One region of the Erwinia magellanica genome, then DNA from elsewhere that is predicted to be linked to it. Evidence: predicted binding sites of a transcription regulator. Region 1 holds the regulator's gene; each other region holds the start of a gene.
What was found. Region 1 encodes sigma-54, which starts transcription at its own class of promoters, with help from an activator protein. Its sites were predicted from a motif close to GTTGGCACANNTTTCGCTNT; they were not measured.
Positions count from the first base shown of each region.

Region 2: the regulator sigma-54 is predicted to act here: its motif matches at 2,325-2,344, upstream of AAH450_RS07215 (gamma-glutamyltransferase family protein).
Region 3: the regulator sigma-54 is predicted to act here: its motif matches at 2,184-2,203, upstream of glnA (glutamate--ammonia ligase).
Region 4: the regulator sigma-54 is predicted to act here: its motif matches at 2,235-2,254, upstream of glnK (P-II family nitrogen regulator).

Region 1 covers NZ_JBCHVC010000006.1:109,116-113,356, forward strand. The annotation lists gene lptA (lipopolysaccharide ABC transporter substrate-binding protein LptA) at 1-73, shown strand, start outside; gene lptB (LPS export ABC transporter ATP-binding protein) at 80-805, shown strand; gene rpoN (RNA polymerase factor sigma-54) at 854-2,287, shown strand; gene hpf (ribosome hibernation promoting factor) at 2,310-2,597, shown strand; gene ptsN (PTS IIA-like nitrogen regulatory protein PtsN) at 2,793-3,275, shown strand; gene rapZ (RNase adapter RapZ) at 3,373-4,224, shown strand; gene npr (PTS phosphocarrier protein NPr) at 4,221-4,241, shown strand, end outside.
Region 2 covers NZ_JBCHVC010000002.1:39,456-43,696, reverse strand. The annotation lists gene AAH450_RS07230 (amino acid ABC transporter permease) at 1-247, opposite strand, end outside; gene AAH450_RS07225 (transporter substrate-binding domain-containing protein) at 257-1,039, opposite strand; gene hpxU (MurR/RpiR family transcriptional regulator HpxU) at 1,344-2,183, opposite strand; gene AAH450_RS07215 (gamma-glutamyltransferase family protein) at 2,380-3,966, shown strand; gene hpxX (oxalurate catabolism protein HpxX) at 3,979-4,167, shown strand; gene AAH450_RS07205 (AtzE family amidohydrolase) at 4,164-4,241, shown strand, end outside.
Region 3 covers NZ_JBCHVC010000007.1:117,088-121,328, forward strand. The annotation lists gene typA (ribosome-dependent GTPase TypA) at 92-1,915, opposite strand; gene glnA (glutamate--ammonia ligase) at 2,351-3,760, shown strand; gene glnL (nitrogen regulation protein NR(II)) at 3,898-4,241, shown strand, end outside.
Region 4 covers NZ_JBCHVC010000002.1:250,463-254,703, reverse strand. The annotation lists gene tesB (acyl-CoA thioesterase II) at 1-473, shown strand, start outside; gene amtB (ammonium transporter AmtB) at 525-1,814, opposite strand; gene glnK (P-II family nitrogen regulator) at 1,844-2,182, opposite strand; gene AAH450_RS08370 (SmdB family multidrug efflux ABC transporter permease/ATP-binding protein) at 2,455-4,218, opposite strand; gene AAH450_RS08365 (SmdA family multidrug ABC transporter permease/ATP-binding protein) at 4,211-4,241, opposite strand, start outside.

The DNA.
Region 1 (4,241 bases):
AACGACGGTGCTGGTTCCTTCTCAGTTGCAGGATAAAGGCACCCAGTCCTCCGGACAAAAAAAGAGTAACTAATCAGCTATGGCTACTTTAATTGCGGAAAACCTGGCGAAGGCTTACAAAGGCCGACGCGTGGTCGAAGATGTCAGTCTACAGGTCAAATCCGGCGAGATCGTTGGTCTGCTTGGCCCTAATGGTGCGGGTAAAACCACCACGTTCTATATGGTGGTAGGCATTGTCCCGCGTGATGCGGGCCGCATCATTATTGATGACGAAGATATCAGTATTCTGCCGCTGCACGCCCGTGCACGCCGTGGGATTGGTTATTTGCCTCAGGAAGCGTCGATTTTTCGCCGCCTGAGCGTCTACGACAACTTAATGGCCGTGTTGCAGATCCGCGAAGATCTGACGACTGAGCAGCGTGAAGACCGTGCCAACGAGTTGATGAATGAGTTCCACATTGAGCATCTGCGCAATAGTCTGGGCCAGGCGCTGTCAGGGGGAGAGCGTCGTCGTGTCGAGATTGCTCGCGCACTTGCGGCCAACCCCAAATTTATTCTGCTGGATGAGCCTTTTGCAGGCGTCGACCCCATCTCCGTTATCGATATTAAAAAAATCATCGAGCACCTGCGCGACAGCGGGCTGGGCGTGTTGATAACCGACCACAACGTGCGTGAAACGCTGGCGGTTTGTGAACGGGCCTACATCGTAAGCCAGGGGCATTTGATCGCACACGGCTCGCCAGAAGAGATTCTGGAGGATGAACAAGTTAAGCGAGTCTATTTGGGCGAAGAGTTCAGACTCTGATAAGGTGTTAAAACCCGGTAAGATTTTCGAGGAATCAGTATCCTGAATATGAAGCAAGGTTTGCAACTCAGGCTTAGCCAACAGCTTGCCATGACGCCACAACTGCAACAGGCCATTCGTCTGTTGCAGCTCTCTACGCTTGAACTACAGCAGGAAATTCAGCTGGCGCTGGAAAGTAACCCGTTGCTTGAACAAACCGACATTCATGAGGAAGTGGACGCGCGCGAGTATCAGGAGAAAGAGGCGCTGGATACCAGGGAAGCGCTGGAACAAAAGGATATGCCTGAAGAGCTTCCATTGGATGCGACCTGGGATGAGATCTACACCGCCGGCACGCCCTCAGGCACCGGCACTGATTACCATGATGATGAGCTGCCGGTCTATCAGGGCGAAACCACGCAAACGCTACAGGATTACCTGATGTGGCAGGTTGGGCTGACACCCTTTACCGAAACCGACCGGGCGATAGCTACCTCGATTGTTGATGCCGTGGACGAGACAGGTTATCTCACCGCCTCCCTGGAGGAGATCCTGGACAGCATCGGTAACGATGAGCTGAGCATGGACGAAGTAGAGGCGGTGTTAAAACGCGTTCAGCGCTTTGACCCGGTGGGCGTGTGTGCCCGCGATCTGCGTGACTGTCTGTTGGTACAGCTGTCACAGTTCGCTCCGGACGCGCCAAGCCTGAAAGAGGCGCGGCTGATTGTCAGCGAACATCTGGATCTGCTGGCAAATCATGACTTCCGCAGCCTGATGCGCGTCACGCGGCTGAAAGAAGATGTGTTAAAAATGGCGATGCAGGTTATCCAGACGCTGGATCCGCGCCCTGGTCAGTCGATCAATACTACCGAGCCGGAATATGTCATCCCGGACGTACTGGTACGTAAAGTGGGACCTCGCTGGATGGTTGAACTCAATTCAGAGAGCGTGCCAAGATTAAAGATTAATCAGCAATATGCCGCGCTTAGCGGGACGACCCGCAATGACAGCGACAGCCAGTTTATTCGCAGTAATTTGCAGGAAGCCAAATGGCTGATTAAAAGTCTGGAAAGCCGAAACGATACGCTGCTGAAAGTCACACGTTGTATCGTCGATCAGCAGCAGGCCTTTTTCGAACAGGGCGAAGAATTTATGCGCCCGATGGTGCTGGCCGATATTGCCAGCGCTGTGGAGATGCATGAGTCCACGATTTCCCGCGTGACCACGCAGAAGTATCTGCACAGTCCACGCGGTATTTTTGAACTGAAGTATTTTTTCTCCAGCCACGTCAATACCGAGGGAGGAGGCGAAGCGTCCTCCACGGCAATCCGTGCATTGGTGAAAAAATTAATCTCGGCGGAGAATCCCGCCAAACCTCTGAGTGACAGTAAGCTCACCACACTGCTTTCCGATCAGGGGATCATGGTGGCGCGCCGAACCGTCGCGAAGTACCGAGAGTCTTTATCCATCCCGCCCTCAAACCAGCGTAAACAGCTGGTCTGAACGAACAGATAAGGAAGAGCATATGCAACTCAATATCACTGGCCATAACGTGGAAATCACTGAACCTTTACGGGATTTTGTCACCACTAAATTTGCCAAGCTGGAGCAATATTTTGACCATATTAACCAGGTCTACATTGTTCTGAAGGTCGAAAAAGTCACGCAGATAGCGGATGCTACGCTGCATGTGAATGGCGGTGAGTTGCATGCCACCTCGGAAGAAAAAGATATGTACGCGGCGATCGACGGCCTGCTGGATAAGCTGACGCGCCAACTTAATAAACACAAAGACAAGCTGAAGCAGCACTAAATTTCACTCAAACATTGATTATTTCTTCGTCACCCTTATCTAAGGGTAAGTGGTGACGTATGATAGCCGGCTCGCTTCCTTTCAGGTGCGGGCCGTTAATCAATCGGCCGTGCCTTAGCTCCCTCCCCCCTTTTGGGGTGGCAAAGAGGCTAAGTCATTTTGCCAGGCAGAAGTGAACACGTAAGTGAAACTATGATGAACAATGAATTAACACTGGAACTGAGCTCGGTCCTGAGCGTCTCCTGCACCCGCAGCGGCGTACATTGCCAGAGTAAAAAGCGGGCGCTGGAAATCATCAGTGAACTGGCGGCTAAGCAGCTGAACCTTCCGCACCAGACCATCTTTGAAGCGATTCTGACTCGTGAACGCATGGGAAGTACCGGCATTGGGAATGGCATTGCCATTCCGCACGGCAAGCTGGTTGAAGATACCCTGCGTGCGGTGGGCGTTTTTATTCGCCTGGATCAGCCCATTGCTTTTGATGCTATTGATAATCAACCAGTGGATCTGCTTTTTGCCTTACTGGTGCCTGCCGATCAGTGCAAAACCCATCTGCACACGCTTTCGCTGGTGGCTAAACGTCTGGCGGATAAAACCATCTGCCGCCGCTTACGTGCGGCACAGACGGATGAAGAACTTTACGAAATCATGGCGGAAAGCCCTGAAGAGAGCCACTGATGCCACCAGGCTGGCTGATACCGGCTCCTGGAAGCCTCTGGCCGACACGGGTGCCGGATGAAAAGCCTGCGAACAGGCAAAATCGGGAGAAAGAGTCATGGTGCTGATGATTGTCAGCGGTCGATCGGGTTCGGGTAAGTCTGTCGCCTTAAGAGCGCTGGAGGACATGGGCTTTTACTGCGTGGATAACTTACCCGTAGTTTTACTCCCTGAGCTGGCGAACTCTCTGGCAGACAGAAATATCTCTGCGGCGGTCAGCATCGACGTGCGCAACATGCCTGAGTCACCAGAAATTTTTGAGAAAGCGCTGACCAGCCTGCCGGAGAGCTTTTCACCTCAGCTGCTGTTTCTCGACGCCGATCGCAACACGTTAATCCGCCGTTACAGCGACACGCGCCGCCTGCATCCCCTTTCCAGCAAAAATCTCTCGCTGGAAAGTGCCATCGATGAAGAGAGCGATCTGCTCGAACCCTTACGCTCGCGAGCGGATCTGATTGTTGATACTTCAGAGATGTCAGTACATGAGCTGGCTGAGATGCTGCGCACGCGTTTACTGGGTAAACGAGAGCGTGAGCTGACCATGGTGTTTGAATCTTTTGGCTTTAAGCACGGCATCCCTATTGATGCTGACTATGTGTTTGACGTTCGCTTTCTGCCGAACCCGCACTGGGATCCTAAACTGCGTCCCATGACGGGTTTGGATCGCCCCGTGGCCGCTTTTTTGGATCGTCACACTGAAGTCCATAACTTTATCTACCAGACGCGAAGCTATCTTGAGTTGTGGCTGCCAATGCTGGAAACCAATAACCGCAGCTATCTTACCGTAGCTATCGGTTGTACCGGCGGTAAACACCGTTCTGTTTATATTGCCGAGCAGCTGGCTGACTACTTCCGCTCACGTGGAAAAAATGTGCAATCCCGCCATCGTACGCTGGAAAAACGCAAATGACCGTCAGGCAAACTGTA
Region 2 (4,241 bases), on a different contig from region 1:
GATTCGGCAGGCCAAACACGATAAAAAAGAGCTGTACCACAAAGGGCGTGTTGCGGATCAGCTCCACATAACAGCCCCACAGGCGGCTAATCAGCGAAGGTTTTCCGCTGCGCAGGGCGGCGCCCAAAATGCCCAGCGCCACGCCGCCAGTGGTGGCCAGAACGGTCAGCTGGATAGTGATCCAGAGGCCGGAAAGCAGTTCCGGCCAGTAAGGCCACAGCGCAGGAAAATCAAGTTGCCCAATCATCAGCAACCCTTACGCGCCGAGGTCTGCGGGCAGCGGCGCTTTCAGCCACTCTTCCGAGAGGGCGTTCAGGGTTTTGTCTTTAAGCGCCTGCTCAATCAGCTCGTCCACTTTCGCTTTCAGCGCAGGTTCATCTTTTCGCATGCCGATAAAGCATGGCGAATCCTTGAGCATAAATTTTGCTACCGGCGCTTTATCTGCGTTCTGACGGGCAATGGCGGCTACCACCAGATTGCCGGTCGCCACATACTGCACCTGACCGGAGAGATAAGCCGAGAGCGTGGTGTTGTTATCTTCATAGCGTTTCAACTGGGTATCTTTTGGCGCCAGCTCCGTTAACACCATGTCTTCCACCGCGCCGCGAGTCACGCCGACAGATTTACCGCTCAGCGCAGCGGCATCTTTCAGCTCAGCCTCTTTCGGGCCGAAAACGCCCAGAAAGAACGGTGCGTAAGCGCGGCTGAAGGCGATTGCTTTTTCACGTTCCGGGTTTTTGCCCAGGCTGGAGATCACCAGGTCTACCTTATCGGTTTGCAGATAGGGTACGCGGTTGGCGCTGGTAACGGGCACCAGTTGCAACTTAAGTTTCATCTGTTTCGCCAGGTATTTCGCCATATCAATGTCGTAACCCTGCGGCTGTAGATCGGTACTGACTGAACCAAACGGCGGAAAATCCTGCGGCACGGCAACGCGTAAAACGCCCCGTTTTTCAATATCCTGTAGCTGGTCGGCCTTCGCTGTTACCTGCGTTAACATCAGAGCCGCGCCTACTACTGCCAGTAATACTTTTTTCATCTGGTGTTCCCCGAATAATAAAAACATGAAACGAAAGATTCTTGAAGATTTTATTTGCAACTAATGTGCCAGCGAGAGAGGAGGCGGTGAAAATTTATTGCTGCCGGATAAAGAGAGCCAGCGAGGAGAAGAGGATCGGGTAAAAAGAGTGCGGAAACGGGCAGTTAAGTATTTAAGGGAAAAAACTCACCAGGCAAACGATTGCTTTGCTGTGGGGTGCCTTGCTGCGCCCACTCAGGAGAAGGCAGCAGATCGCCGGGAATATCCGCCCCAAAAAAAGGCAAAGCACCAAAAAGGTGCCCCATTACCGCTGTTCCAGCTCGTCCAGCTGGCTGTAGAGATCGGCTATCTGATGGATGCGCTGGCGGCCTTCGCTTAAAAGTTCATGCAGTACGGCATTGGCCAGCAGGTTTATCAGGCTGTTGGCTGAAGCGTAGCTGTCAAAGGCGGAAACGCTGTCCAGCGGCGCGCAGAGCTGCCAGCGGGCCAGGGCGATAACAGCCTGAGCCTGGGGTTCGCACACCACCACCGTTGGGATGGCATCCTGCTGTAACTGCTGGAGTAAGGGCTTGATGATGCGTGGACGGCGGCGGAAAGCGAGCACCACCACCATGTCGTTCTGCGTCACTTCCACCAGCTCTTCAGAGAGCGTCTGACCAGGCTGCGGCAGCACCTGAACGCCCCCTCTGGCCTGCAACAGCTGCTGCCGGAGGTGCAGTGCAACCGGGTAAGCGTTGCGCAGCCCAACGATGAATACGCGCTTGCTGCTGGCCAGCTGCTTTACCACTTCGCCAAACTGCGTGGCATCAATGCCGTTCACCCACTGAGTCAGATTCGCCATCTCCTGCTTGTAATGACGGGCAAGTAAGGTGTTGCCCTGCACCGCATCACGGTTGTCGGTTAACGGCATCCCGCTCTGACGAAGCGTACGCAGCTCGTCGCGCATATCTTTATATTTTTCATAGCCAAGCCGCTTGAAAAGGCGGCTGACCGTGGCTTTGGAAACACCGCTGAGCCTTGCCAGTTCGGCGCTGTTATAGCTGATCAGATCGTCAAAATGATCGAAGACAAAATCCCCTACCCGCTGCTCCTGAGGGGAGAGCTGGGGATAATGGCTTCTCAGACGTTCATCGAGCTGCTTCATAGCGTTGACCTTGTAACTTTTGTTTCAGAGGATCTGTTTATACAAATTGCGTGCCCGAACGGGAAACTTATTTTGCCGTCAGCCAGCAATTTTGTCCCGACCTTATGCGCAGAGAGGCAATTAACTTTTTGTTGCTGGCAAACTGGAACAGCTCTTGCTTACCTACTCTCCTGTAACCCTGAAAAAAGAGACCGGAATGATACAGAGTAATATCGCCCCCTTGGGCATGGCCGTCGCTCCCCATCATCTTGCCAGTGAAAGTGCCCTGGCAGTGTTGCGTGAAGGGGGCAATGCCATTGAAGCTATGGTTGCCGCTGCGGCGACCATCGCGGTGGTCTACCCGCATATGAATGGCCTGGGCGGAGACGGCTTCTGGCTGATCGTTCCTCCTCAGGGGGAACCGGTTGCCATTGATGCCAGCGGTGCTGCCGGCTCGCTGGCCGATCTCGCTTTTTATAAGAATGCCACCGCCATTCCCCATCGGGGGCCTGAAGCCGCCCTGACAGTGGCGGGTACAGTGAGCGGTTGGGCGGAAGCGCTGGCGGTTTCCGCCGAATTTGGCGGCACGGCGACGCCGGTTGCCAGGCTGCTGGCCGATGCCATTCGCTATGCCGCCGACGGCATTCCGGTCACCCAGTCGCAATCCTCCGCTACCGCCAGCAAATATCATGAGCTGGCGGAACAGCCCGGCTTTGCGCAAACCTTTCTTCCCGATGGGGAAGTGCCGAAGGCGGGCAGTCGCTTTACGCAACCGGCGCTGGCAAATACGCTGAGCCTGCTGACCGAAGAGGGGCTGGAGAGTTTTTATCGCGGCTCTCTGGCCCGCAAAATGGCGGGTGAAATGTCCCGACTGGGCATGCCCGTCACTCTTGAAGATCTGCATAATCACCGGGCAAAACGCCGGACGCCGCTGCGTATCCAGCATCAGTGTGGCGAAGTTTATAATATGACGCCGCCCACTCAGGGGCTGGTTTCCCTGGCGATCCTCGGCATTACCAGCCAGTTAAATATGCGTGATGCCACAGAAACAGAAACCGTTCACCGCATTGTGGAGGCGACCAAACTCGCCTTCAGCCTGCGCGATCGCTATATCACCGACCCGCTGCATATGCAGGAAGAGATGCAGGCGCTGCTGGATTCAGACCTGCTGACGCAGATGGCGGGAAAAATTGATGACCGGCAGGCCGCCCCCTGGGGCACGGGTAAAGGGCCTGGCGATACCGTCTGGATGGGCGTAATGGACAGCAGCGGTCTGGCCGTATCGTTTATTCAGAGCATTTATCATGAATTTGGCAGCGGCGTAGTGCTGCCAGATACCGGCATTACCTGGCAGAACCGCGGCGCGGCTTTCAGCCTCGATCCCGACCACCTTCTGGCGCTCAAGCCCGGCAAACAGCCTTTTCATACGCTGAATCCCGCCGCCGCACGGCTGAGCGATGGCCGCACAATGGTTTATGGCTCAATGGGCGGCGACGGGCAGCCGCAAACGCAGGCCGCCATTTTTACCCGTCACGTTGTCCAGGGGATGCCGCTTCAGCAATGTGTCAGCGCACCACGCTGGCTGCTGGGCCGGACCTGGGGCCAGGCCTCTGACTCGTTAAAGCTGGAGAGCCGCTTTTCCCCGGAAACCTTTGAACAGCTTCGCGCTTTGGGCCACGAAGTGGAGGCCCTGCCTGACTTCAGTGAAGCGGTGGGCCATGCAGGTGCCATCGTCCGGCACACCAACGGCATGCTGGAAGGAGCATGCGACCCAAGAAGCAACGGCAGCGCAGCCGGTTTTTAACAGGAGAAGAGCATGAATCAACATTCGCCCGACTGGGCAGCCTATGTGGCACAGATGGAACTGGTTCTCGGCGTAACCTTAAACGACCAGCGTCGGGCCGAGCTGCTGGTGCAGTTCACCCGCATTGCCGGTATGGCGGCGCCGCTGATGGCCTTTCCGCTGGACGATCGCCTGGAAGTGGCTGGAGTGTATAAAGCATGAATCCACTCTCTCTGAGCATCAAAGAGTTACAGGGCGCGCTAAGCAAAGGTGAGCTTAGTGCGCGGGATATTGCG
Region 3 (4,241 bases), on a different contig from region 1:
ACTGAACAGGAGGGGGATTTGAATTCTGAAAAAGAGAGTCAGGGCCGGAAGGGATCCGGCCCTGAAGTGCATGGGACTAAATTAAGGCAAATTATGCCTCTTTAGGACCACGGCTTGCGCGTTTACGATCGTTTTCCGTCAGGTGACGTTTACGAATACGCACGGACAGAGGAGTCACTTCTACCAGTTCGTCATCATCGATGAACTCGATAGCCTGCTCCAGCGTCATCTTGATGGCGGGAACCAGGGTAGTGGCTTCGTCAGTACCAGAAGCACGCATGTTAGTCAGTTTCTTACCGGTCAGACAGTTTACAGTCAGGTCGTTAGAACGACTGTGAATACCGATGATCTGGCCTTCGTAAACTTCTGCACCGTGGCCCAGGAACAGCTTACCGCGGTCCTGGAGGCTGAACAGAGCAAACGCAACAGCTTTACCCTGACCGTTAGAGATCAGCACGCCGTTCTGACGCTGGCCCACTTCGCCCGGACGAACATCGTCATAGTGGCTGAAGGTGGAGTAGAGCAGACCGGTACCGGAAGTCATGGTCATGAATTCGTTACGGAAGCCAATCAGACCACGGCTTGGGATAACGTAGTCGAGACGTACGCGACCTTTGCCATCCGGATCCATGTTCTTCATGTCGGCTTTACGTTCACCCATCGCCTGCATCACTGAACCCTGGTGCTGTTCTTCGATATCCAGCGTAACGTTTTCGAATGGCTCTTGTTTGCGGCCTTCGAAATCGCGGAAGATAACTTTCGGACGGGATACCGCCAGTTCGAAACCTTCACGACGCATGTTTTCAATCAGAACTGACAGGTGAAGTTCACCACGACCCGATACGCGGAACGCATCAGCATCGGCAGTTTCTTCAACACGCAGCGCAACGTTGTGCACCAGCTCTTTGTTCAGACGGTCAAGGATCTGACGTGAAGTCACATACTTACCTTCTTTACCGCAGAACGGAGAGGTGTTGACGTTGAAGAACATCGTTACCGTTGGTTCATCCACGCTCAGCGCTGGCAGCGCCTCTACATTCTGTGGATCACAGATTGTATCGGAGATGTTCAGCTCGCCCAGACCGGTGATAGCAATGATATCGCCAGCTTCAGCTTCTGTAGCGTCGATACGCTCCAGACCCAGGTGAGTCAGCACTTTACCGACTTTACCGTTACGGGTTTTGCCTTCGCTATCTACAATGGTCACCTGCTGGTTTGGCTTCACTTTACCGCGTTTAATGCGGCCGATGCCGATAACACCCACGTAGTTGTTGTAGTCCAGCTGAGAAATCTGCATCTGGAACGGCGCTTCCATCTCAACCTGCGGAGGAGAAACGTGTTTCACGATAGCTTCATACAGCGGAGTCATGTCATCAGCCATGTCGGCGTGGTCAAGACCAGCGATACCGTTCAGGGCAGAAGCATAGATAACCGGGAAGTCGAGCTGCTCGTCAGTCGCATCCAGGTTAACGAACAGGTCAAATACCTGATCCACAACCCAGTCAGGACGAGCGCCTGGACGGTCAACTTTGTTGATGACCACGATCGGCTTCAGACCATTAGCAAACGCTTTTTTGGTCACGAAGCGGGTTTGCGGCATAGGGCCATCCATTGCATCCACAACCAGCAGCACCGAGTCAACCATTGACATCACACGCTCTACCTCACCGCCGAAGTCGGCGTGTCCTGGGGTATCCACGATGTTGATGCGGTAGTCGTTCCATTTAATGGCGGTGTTTTTTGCGAGGATGGTAATCCCACGCTCTTTCTCCAAATCGTTGGAGTCCATTACGCGTTCGGTTGCTTCGGTACGGGCATCAAAGGTCCCGGACTGCTGTAGCAACTTATCAACCAGGGTAGTTTTACCATGGTCAACGTGGGCAATAATGGCGATGTTACGCAAATTTTCGATCACAGCTTTGCCTCAGGCATTAGAAATAGCGCGCTATTGTACACGGATTAATCGAAGGACTGAACAGGATCACAAATTTCAATTAAAGATAACTGTCAGGATTGCTTTTCTAACCTTAATTAGTGCAAGAATTGCACTCCATCGAAAAAATGCACCAGAATGGTGCTTAACAAGCACCGCTTAGCACCAAAATGGTGCGCGACTTCCATCATGGTGCAGTTCCCGTCTCACGAGAGGGCGCATCATAGCGCTTTTTCAGGGTATTAATAAAGTTGGCATAGATTTCGCTTTATGTATTCAAGCGAAGAATGCCAGTTTCCACAACGGTTGATAGCTTGTCAGAGATCTTTATTATCGGATGACCCGGCGAGATTAGCAAAGGTCCCAGCTGAAGATCTCTAACCACGACGACAATGACAAAATCCAGGAGAGTTAAGTATGTCCGCTGAACACGTTCTGTCGATGATGAACGAGCACGAAGTAAAATTCGTTGACCTGCGTTTTACCGACACCAAGGGTAAAGAACAGCACGTCACCATTCCTGCTCATCAGGTTAACGCTGACTTCTTCGAAGAAGGCAAAATGTTTGACGGCTCATCAATCGGTGGCTGGAAAGGAATTAATGAGTCAGACATGGTTCTGATGCCAGATGCGACTACTGCTGTGCTGGATCCCTTCTTCGAAGACTCTACGCTGATCATCCGTTGCGATATCCTCGAGCCAGGCACCATGCAGGGCTACGACCGTGACCCGCGCTCCATCGCGAAGCGTGCTGAAGATTTCCTGCGTTCTTCCGGCATTGCAGACACCGTTCTGTTTGGCCCGGAACCCGAGTTCTTCCTGTTTGATGACGTCCGTTTCGGCGCGACCACTTCAGGTTCACACGTTGCTATCGATGATATCGAAGCAGCATGGAACACCGGTAAAGAGTATGAAGGCGGCAACAAAGGCCACCGTCCAGGTCTGAAAGGGGGTTACTTCCCGGTTCCTCCGGTCGACTCATCACAGGATATCCGTTCTGCTATGTGTCTGACTATGGAGCAGATGGGCCTGGTTGTTGAAGCGCATCACCATGAAGTTGCTACAGCTGGTCAGAACGAAGTGGCTACCCGCTTCAACACCATGACCAAAAAAGCTGACGAAATTCAGATCTACAAATATGTTGTGCATAACGTGGCTCACGCTTACGGCAAAACCGCTACCTTTATGCCAAAACCTATCTTTGGTGATAACGGTTCAGGCATGCACTGCCATATGTCACTCTCTAAAGATGGTAACAACCTGTTCGCTGGCGACAAATATGGCGGCCTGTCTGAAACTGCCCTGTTCTATATCGGCGGCGTTATCAAACATGCTAAAGCGATCAATGCCCTCTCTAACCCAACCACCAACTCTTACAAGCGTCTGGTCCCGGGTTACGAAGCGCCTGTTATGCTGGCCTACTCTGCCCGTAACCGTTCTGCCTCTATCCGTATCCCAGTGGTTGCCAGCCCGAAAGCGCGCCGCATTGAGGCTCGCTTCCCCGATCCAGCCGCCAACCCATACCTCTGCTTCTCTGCCCTGCTGATGGCTGGCCTGGACGGCATCATCAACAAAATCCATCCTGGCGACGCGATGGATAAAAACCTGTATGACCTGCCTCCGGAAGAAGAAGCTGAGATTCCAAAAGTGGCCGGTTCACTGGAAGAAGCTCTGCAATGCCTGAACGAAGACCGTGAGTTCCTGACTCGTGGCGGCGTCTTTACTGACGAAACCATTGATGCCTACATCGAACTGCGTAAGGCCGAAATGGACCGCGTGCGTATGACTCCACATCCGGTTGAATTCGAGCTGTACTACAGCGTTTAACTGGTTTGACGTTTTATGTTGCCGTGGAAACTTTAGCCCATCTCCGGATGGGCTTTTTTCACCACGTTTCATCGTTCAGGAAGACGACTTTTGGGTTCCGGAACTATAATGCACTGAAATAGTGCAGGAGAGAATGCATGGCAACAGGCACGCTGCCCGATGCTGGGCAGATTCTCAACTCCCTTATTAACAGTATCTTGCTGGTCGACAGCGGACTGGTGGTTCATTACGCCAATCCCGCGGCCCAACAACTGTTAGCGCAAAGCTCCCGCAAGCTGTTTGGAACACCGCTGCCGGAACTGATGGGATATTTTTCACTAAATATCGACGTCATGCTTGAGAGTCTGGATGCAGGTCAGGGTTTTACCGACAGTGAAGTCACTTTAGTGGTCGACAGTCGTGCGCATATTATGTCGTTAACCGCACAGCGACTGCCCGAAGGTTTAATTCTGCTTGAAATGGCGCCGATGGATAATCAGCG
Region 4 (4,241 bases), on a different contig from region 1:
GTGAGATGGCCAGGCAGTTAGCCCACTTTATTCCTGAAAAAGCGCGCGAGAAATTTCTCTCTGAAAAGCCTTTTGAGATCCGCCCCGTTAAGTTTCATAACCCCTTAAAGGGACATGTGGATGAGCCGACCCGGCACGTCTGGATCCGTGCCAACGGCACTATGCCGGAAGATAAGCGGATCCACCAATATCTGCTGGGCTATGCCTCAGACTTTAATTTTCTGCCGGTCGCGTTGCAGCCGCATGGCAAAGGGTTTCTGGAGCCAGGCATGCAGGTTGCCACCATCGATCACTCCATGTGGTTCCATCGCCCTTTCGACCTGAATCAGTGGCTACTCTACAGCGTGGAGAGTACCTCTGCTTCCGGCGCCAGAGGGTTTGTTCGCGGGGAGTTTTATACTCAGGATGGCACGCTGGTTGCTTCTACCGTGCAGGAGGGCGTGATGCGCCTCCGGCAGACGCAGCAGCAATAAAAAACGGCTCCCGAGGGAGCCGTTCTTCTTTCTCTTCTTTTAGCCATTCCATTACTGGTTGTAAGCATTCTCGCCGTGGCTGTTTACGTCCAGACCTTCACGTTCCTGCTCTTCCGGAACACGCAGGCCAACAATCATATCTGCCACTTTGAAGGCGACAAAGGCAACCACGCCGGTCCAGACGACGGTCACGCCTACGCTGAACAGCTGGATCCAGACCTGATGGCCCATCGTCACGCCTTCTGCGTAGCCCACGCCGCCCAGTGAAGAGGAAGCGAAGACGCCAGTGAGAATACAGCCAACGATGCCGCACACGCCGTGCACGCCGAATACATCGCAAGGGTCATCAACACGCAGCCATTTCTTCAGAGTGGTCACACCCCAGATACCTGCAAGTCCACCAACGATACCAATTATCAGCGCACCGCCCACGCCAACATAGCCACAGGCTGGGGTGATAGCGACCAGACCGGCAATCACGCCAGAGCAGACGCCCAGTAGTGAAGGCTTGCCGCGAAGCGCCCACTCACCGAAGGTCCAGCTCAGCATTGCGCCTGCGGTGGCCATTACGGTGTTAATAAAGGCCAGCCCAGCAATTTCGTTGGCCGCACTGGCAGAGCCAGCGTTGAAGCCAAACCAGCCCACGTACAGAATAGCGGTGCCGGTAAAGACCATCGGCAGATTATGGGGCTTGAAGGCTTCTTTACCGAAGCCAGCGCGTTTGCCTACCAGGTAAGCGCCCACCAGTCCAGCCACAGCAGCGTTGATGTGTACAACGGTGCCGCCAGCGAAGTCCAGCGCGCCGTCCTGAGCCAGTAGACCACCAGACCAGACCATGTGCGCAATAGGCAGATAAGAGAAGGTCAGCCAGATAGCCACAAAGATCAGTACGGCGGAGAAGCGAACGCGTTCAGCGATAGCCCCTACAATCAGCCCCACGGTGATACAGGCGAATGAGGCCTGGAATGAGACGTGGATATACTGGTAGAAGGAGCCAACCAGCGACGTCAGCTGAATGTTTTTCAACATAGCCATGCTGAAGCCGCCAAAGAAGGCGTTCCCTTCACTGAAAGCCAGCGAGTAGCCATAAACCATCCACAAAACGCAGACCATAGCGAAGGTCACGGCAACCTGAGTCATCATGGAGAGAACGTTTTTGGCGCGGATTAAACCGCCGTAAAACAGGGCAATACCTGGTAAAGTCATAAACAGCACCAGAGCGGTGCAGATCATCATAAAGGCGTTATCGGCTTTATCAGCCACTGCGGGTGCCGCAGCCATCGCAAGCGAGGGTAATAAAGCCAGGGTGGCGAGGCCGAATGTAGCAATTTTTTTATTCATTTTATTCCATCCTTCACTATTCTAAGCCCCTACAGCGCAGCTTCATCCGTTTCGCCAGTGCGAATACGGATGACACGCTGCAGTTCCGCAACAAAAATCTTACCGTCACCGATTTTGCCGGTGTAAGCCGCCTTGCTGATCATATCAACCACTTCATCAAGCTGGTCATCTGCAATGGCAATATCTATTTTTACTTTTGGCAGGAAGTTCACGCTGTACTCAGCACCGCGATAAAGTTCTGCATGCCCCTTCTGGCGACCAAAACCTTTTACTTCGGTAACGGTAAGCCCTTGAATACCGATAGAGGACAATGCTTCACGCACGTCTTCCAGCTTAAACGGTTTGATTACCACGGTAACCAGCTTCATACGATCCCCTCCAGGTATGGAAAATGGTTGATGCGCCCAACACGGAAGGATTAAAGCAAAGGCTGTGCCATAAATTATAAATTGGCATTTTTCAGAAGATTAGTCAGTCCCGCTCTGAGTTTCTTGTCAGCGTTATCTCTTGTTCCGCCACAGCCCGCCGAAATCCGCGCAGAAAAAACGCACCATAAAGGTGCGTTGCGCTTTAAATTTGTGCAGAGCGGTCGTTTAAGGCAATTTCTCGCCTGATTGTGGTGCAGCGAAGCGGTAAAAAATTACGCTTCTTCGCTCACTTCCAGCTCTTCGCCAACCTGCTGCAACTGGTACATCTGCCAGTAACGGCCCTGTTTTTCCAGCAGTGCCTGGTGGCTGCCCTGCTCGACAGCACATCCACGGTGCAAAACAAGAATGGTATCAGCCTCGATAATCGTGGAGAGCCGGTGAGCGATCACCACCAGGGTGGTCTGTTCCCGCACGGCTTTCAGCGCTTTCTGGATCGCCTGTTCAGTACCAGAATCGATATTTGCCGTAGCTTCATCCAGGATCAGGATCTGCGGCGCAGCCACCAGCACTCTCGCCATCGCCAGCAGCTGCTTCTGCCCGACGGAGAGATTATTCCCCTGCTCGCCCAGCCGGGTATGGATGCCATTGGCAAGGCTGCGGGCGAGTTCGGCTAGCTGCACCGTTTCAAGCGCCTGCCACACCGCTTCTTCGCTGATATCACGGCCCAGCGTGATGTTGGCGAAAAAGGTATCCGCCAGTACCACCGGGTCCTGCTGGACCATCGCCACGCCCTGACGTAACACGCTATGGCTAAGCTGGCTGAGTGGTCTGCCATCCAGAGAGATCTCGCCATGACGTATCGGGTAGTAGCCCATCATCAGGTTGGCCAGCGTGCTTTTACCGCTGCCCGTGTGCCCCACCAGCGCCACAAAATTTCGTGAGGGTACATGGAGCGAGATATCGCTTAATACGTTGCGATCATCGCGATAGGCAAAGGTCAACCCTTTGATTTCTATCTCGCCAGAGGCCAGAGGCCGGGTGTCCGCACCATAATGCTGGCGGGGAGCGTCGATCAGTTCAAAAATTCGCTCTCCGGCAACCACAGCCTGTTGCAGCATAGACTGCTGCGTGGTCAGCTCGATCAGCGGTTCATTAAGCCGCCCCAGGTAATTGATAAAGGCATAGAGCACGCCAACTTTTATGCTACCGGCCGCCGAGAAACCAAACAGCATCATCAGCCCGCAAAGGATCATGGCCGAGAACAAACTCAGAAGAGGACGCAGTAAAAAGCCATCCAGCTTCAGCGTTTCCATCCTCGCCAGATAGTGTGAACGACTGGCCTCTCCCATCCGCTCACCAAAACGGGCCTGCTGGCGAAACTGCTGGATCACGCTCATGCCGTTAATCACTTCATTGAAGCCATTATTAATATCAGCCAGATAACTGCGTACCCGACGCACTATTGGCGTGCTGTAACGCTGATAGATCAGCATCACCGTCACTACGGCGGGGAAAATGGCAATCGCAACCAGCGCCATACGCCAGTCGAGGCTGAACATCGCCACCAGCATGGCGCCAATCAACGCGGCACTGCGTAAAACGGTGGCCACCACGGTGACATAGAGATCGCGGACAACTTCCGTATCATTGGTAACGCGAGAGATAATCTGCCCTACTGGCTGAGTATCAAAAGCGCTTAATGGCTGGCGCAGCGCAGCATCCATCACGTCCATTCGCAGCTGCTGAACCACGCCAACCGCCGCCTGGTTAAACAGTAACGCCTGCCAGTAGTGCAGCGAAGCCGCCAGAATTTGCAACAGGATAAAGCTGACCGCCAGTCCCGCTGCCAGCCCCAGCGGCATCCGATGCTTCGCCACCATATTATCGATAAAGTAGCTGACCAGAATCGGGCCAAGCACCTCTGCCGCCGCCGCAATCCACAGCAGTAGCACAGCCAGGCCCAGAGATTTTCGCCAGGGCGAACCATAGCTCAAAAGGCGCTTCAGGGTGGGCCAGAGTTGGGTCATCTTAGCCATGGGGAACCCCCTTTTCGCTCTCT